Regions from separate parts of the Rhizobacter sp. P5_C2 genome, predicted to be linked through region 2. Evidence: riboswitches for the same ligand, from Rfam matches in the RefSeq annotation. Region 2 holds a riboswitch; the other holds the start of a gene.
What was found. A riboswitch is a leader RNA that binds a small molecule or an ion and turns the genes downstream of it on or off. The one in region 2 is predicted to bind cobalamin.
Positions count from the first base shown of each region.

Region 1: another riboswitch for cobalamin. It lies ahead of ACXJLU_RS28985 (TonB-dependent receptor); the one in region 2 lies ahead of ACXJLU_RS16705 (cobyrinic acid a,c-diamide synthase CobB).

Region 1 covers NZ_JBFULV010000124.1:5,228-7,419, forward strand. The annotation lists gene ACXJLU_RS28965 (EVE domain-containing protein) at 1-166, opposite strand, end outside; RNA gene ssrS (6S RNA) at 192-372, opposite strand; gene ACXJLU_RS28975 (cell division protein ZapA) at 413-733, opposite strand; gene ACXJLU_RS28980 (cell division protein ZapB) at 730-960, opposite strand; cobalamin riboswitch at 1,023-1,256, shown strand; gene ACXJLU_RS28985 (TonB-dependent receptor) at 1,413-2,192, shown strand, end outside.
Region 2 covers NZ_JBFULV010000040.1:48,516-50,707, reverse strand. The annotation lists gene ACXJLU_RS16710 (Fic family protein) at 1-649, opposite strand, end outside; cobalamin riboswitch at 786-1,023, shown strand; gene ACXJLU_RS16705 (cobyrinic acid a,c-diamide synthase CobB) at 1,108-2,192, shown strand, end outside.

The DNA.
Region 1 (2,192 bases), on a different contig from region 2:
GGTAGAACAGCACGCCGTCGCCGATGCGCATCTGGTCGCGCATGAAATTGCGGGCCTGGTAGTTGCGCACGCCGACCCAGGGCACGCGCTGCTTGGTCGCAGCGGCCAGGTCATCGATCGAACACTCGTCGGGCTCGCTCTTCATGAGCCAGAACTGTTCGGTCATGGTGCTGCTGAAGCTGGGGAAATAAGGTGTCCGTCACGCACCGTGAGCCGCATTCCTGAACCCAGGCAGTTCAGGTGGGCGAGGTCAGCCGGGCTTCGGGTTCATCTGACGCGAGACGATCACACCAACCGGGCGATGTTCCAAGCCCTTGCTCGTAAGAGCATCGGTTCAAGGAAATATAAAACTCACGCGAACGCAACGGACTCGAAGAATTCTACGCGCGTCATCGGTCGCGAGTGTGTCTGTTCAGAGCAATTGCCCGTCGGCGCCAAGGGCTTGGTCGACACGGCGGATCAAAGCGTCTATGTCGATGTCTTCGGGGTTCGACGACAGCACGACCGGAGCGGGCGATGACTTCGGTGCGGCAGGCCGTTCGGCCAGTGCGTAGGCCAGGTTCAAGGCCGCCAGCACCGCGATCCGCTCGCGCGCCTTGACGCGGCCGCCGTCGCGGATCGCGCTCATTTCGCGGTCGACGTTGCCGACCGCCTCGAGCAGCGACGACTCGCCGCCTTCCGGGCAGCCGAGGATGTAGCTCTGCCCCATGATCGTCACTTCGATCTGCTTCATTTGGAGCGAGCTCCGGTGTCGGCACCGACGGCCGCCGGATCGGCCGGCAGGCGCTCGAGCAGCGCATCGATGCGGCCGCGCGCGGCGTTCAGCCGCGAGCGCAGGTTGTCGCGCTCATGCGTGACGGTCGCGAGTTGTTGTTCCAGCAAGGCGTTGGTGCGCTTCAGTTCATCGTGCCGCAGCAGCAGGCGCTCGAGGCGTTCTGCGAGTTCGTGGATCTTGGCCATGGCGCACCAATGGTGGATGGGAGCGCCGATTGTAGAGGGGCCGACCCGCCCGGCTTACAACCTACAATCGCGCCCGTTGGTGCCCGTGCCGGTGTTCACGCCGGCACAGTTAAACGGGAAGCAGAGGTTGCTCGACCGCCCTGGTCGCACGGCCCACCTGCGCTGCCCCCGCAACGGTAAGCGGACGAAGCCGATCGGCTTCAACCCCTGCGCATTGCCACTGGAGCCTCGCCGCTCTGGGAAGGTCGCACGGGTGGTTCCGCCAGCCCGGATACCGGCCAACAGGGCGGCGCCGCGTGCAAGCGTGGCGCCATGGGTGCGCACCAGCGGGGAAGCTGGCGCGCGCGGCTAGATCTATGGCAGTTCCTCTGATGAATTCTCGTACTCCGCAGCTGCGCGCGCCTGTCGCGCCGAGCCTGCTTGCCGGCGCTTGCGCCGCTGTTTTCGCTTCCATGCTCACCGTCCCCTCCGCCCAGGCGCAGACGGCCACCGCCGCCGCCGTCGCGGCCGACGGCAGCAGCGTGTTCGCGCCGGTGATCGTCACCGCGACGCGCTTTCCGGAAGACGCGTCGAAGCTGCCGTTCGGCGTCAGCGTGATCACGTCGGCCGACATCCGCGAAGCCGGCGTCACGACGGTCAACGAGGCCATCATGAAGCTGCTGGGCGTGCCCGGCCGGCTTGATTTCTATGGCGGCGGCGACTACTCGCTCGACCTGCGCAACTTCGGCACCACCTCCGACAACAACCAGGCGGTGATCGTCGACGGCATCAAGATCAGCGAGGCCGACCTCGGCGGCACGCGGCTCGCCGGCATCCCGATCGATTCGATCGAGCGCATCGAGGTGATCCGCGGCAGCGGCGCGGTGCTGTACGGCGAAGGCGCGACCGGCGGCGTGATCGTCATCACCACCAAGGCCGGCGCGGGCCTGCAGCGCAAGAGCGGCGCACAGGTCTACGCCGCGATGGGCAGCCACGCGCTGCTCGACACGCGCGCCAGCGGCACCGTGGTGGCCGGCAAGTTCTCGCTCGACGTGGCCGGCAACCACCGCGAGACCGACAACCACCGCGACAACTTCCGTTCCGAGATCGAAGGCGCCTCGGCCACCGTGCAATGGCAGGTCGCCGATGCCTTCCGGGTCGGCGCGCGCACCGGCTGGGACCAGCTCGACAGCGGCCTGCCGGGTTCGCTGACGGCCGCACAGTACGCCGACAACCCGCGCCAGACGAACACG
Region 2 (2,192 bases):
GTATGTCGAGCAAGCCTTCTTTCACCAAGTACAGGACGTTGATGAGGCGTCCCGTGCGCCCATTCCCGTCGTAGAACGGATGGATGCTCTCGAACTGGTGATGAATCAACGCCATCTTGATCAACGGGTCGACCGGGAATAGCTCGGGCTCATTGACGAAGTGCTCCAGGCCACGCATCAACTCGACGATCTCGGACGGCGTCTGCGGCGGCATGTAGACCGTCTGCCCGCTCGAATCCTTGAGGGCCGTGCCAGGCAGTTTCCTGAAGCCGGCGTTGTTGCGCTCCAGCTCGGCCTGGATCTCGATGATGTGGTTGGCGGTCAGCAACCCGCTGTCACGCACCAGGTCGAATCCGACGCGCAGCGCCTGCCGGTAACGCAATACTTCCTTGGCCGCCGGGTTCGCAAAGGCCTCTGGCAGCACATCGTCCTTGAAGAGTTCGTCATGCGTGGTGACGATGTTTTCGATCTCGGAACTGTCCTTCGCTTCCTGGAGACCCAAGGTGTTGATCAGGATTCCCTGGTTCGGGATGGAGGCGGCAATCCCCTTCAACTCGGCAAGTGCCCGACTGCTGCTCGCCAACCGCTTGAGGATGGCTGGTGCATCGAAGCGCGCGGGATTGAGCTGTGGGAGTGGGGCGATGACCATGGACAGGCGACATGTATAGGAAAAGCGATTTTCTATGCATGTGAGCCGCCATGCGCATAGAAATTCCGATTTCTTTGACATGTCCCAGGCACTCGTGCCCGGCAGCTGCTCGCCGCGCTCGGCGGGCTCGGCGGGCTATCATGCCGCCCACGTTGGTGCTCGCCGCGGCCGTCCGGTCGCGGCAGTGAAACGGGAATCAGGAAGATGAGCCCTGCCGGGGCGAATCCAACCTGAGCTGCCCCCGCAACGGTAAGCGGACGCCCTCCCCGGAGAGCGCTCCCGTGCGAATCACCCACTGTCGGCCCCGCGCCGATGGGAAGGGTGCACGGGAGATGTCCGCCAGCCCGGAGACCGGCCAACCCAGTGGGTGCGCGCCCGCGGCAACGCAGCGCATGCCTGTTCACGAGACCCTGCGGGGAAGCAGGGCGACGGCCGGTCTGTTGCGAGTTGTCCATTCGATGGAAGTCCCCGAGCTGCGCCCCGTGCGCTGCCCTGCCCTGCTGGTGTCCGCCCCCGCCTCCGGCCAGGGCAAGACCAGCGTCACCGCCGCGCTCGCGCGCCTGCACGCCCGCCGCGGCCGCCGCGTGCGGGTCTTCAAGGCCGGCCCCGATTTCCTCGACCCGATGATCCTCGCCCGCGCCAGCGGCTCGCCGGTGCAGCAGCTCGACCTGTGGATGGGCGGCGACGCACACTGCCGCGCGCTGCTGCACGAGGCCGCGCAGCATGCCGACCTGGTCCTCGTCGAAGGCGTCATGGGGCTGCACGACGGCACGCCGTCGACCGCCGACCTCGCGCTGCGCTTCGGCCTGCCGGTGCTCGCGGTGATCGACGGCAGCGCGATGGCGCAGACCTTCGGCGCCATCGCGCTCGGCCTCGCGAGCTACCGCGACGGTCTCGCGATGGCCGGCGTGCTGGCCAACCGCGTTGCCGGCGACAGCCACGCCGGGCTGCTGCGCGAGAGCCTGCCCGCGTCGATGCGCTGGTGGGGTGCGCTGCCGCGCGACGAGCAGATCGCGCTGCCCGAACGCCACCTCGGCCTGGTGCAGGCCGCCGAACTCGACGACCTCGACGCCCGCCTCGACCGCGCCGCCGATGCGCTCGGCCCCGATGCCGGCGAGCTGCCGCCCGCGGTCGGCTTCGAGCCCGGCCACGCGCCGCCCGTCGAGCCGCTGCTGCGCGGCGTGCGCATCGCGGTCGCGCGCGACACCGCGTTCTCGTTCCTCTACACCGCCAACCTCGCGCTGCTGCAGGCGATGGGCGCGAGCCTCGCGTTCTTCTCGCCGCTGCACGACACCGCGCCGCCCCCGTGCGACGCGATCTGGCTGCCCGGCGGCTACCCCGAGCTGCACCTGGACACACTGGCCGCCAATCGCTTCATGCACCAGGCGCTGCGCGACCACCATGCAGCCGGCACGCCGATGCTGGCCGAATGCGGCGGGCTGCTGCTGCTGCTGCAGGCGCTGACCGACGTGCAAGGCCGGCGCGCCGCGATGGCCGGGCTGCTGCCGGGCCACGCGGCGATGCAGACGCGCCTGGCCAGCAT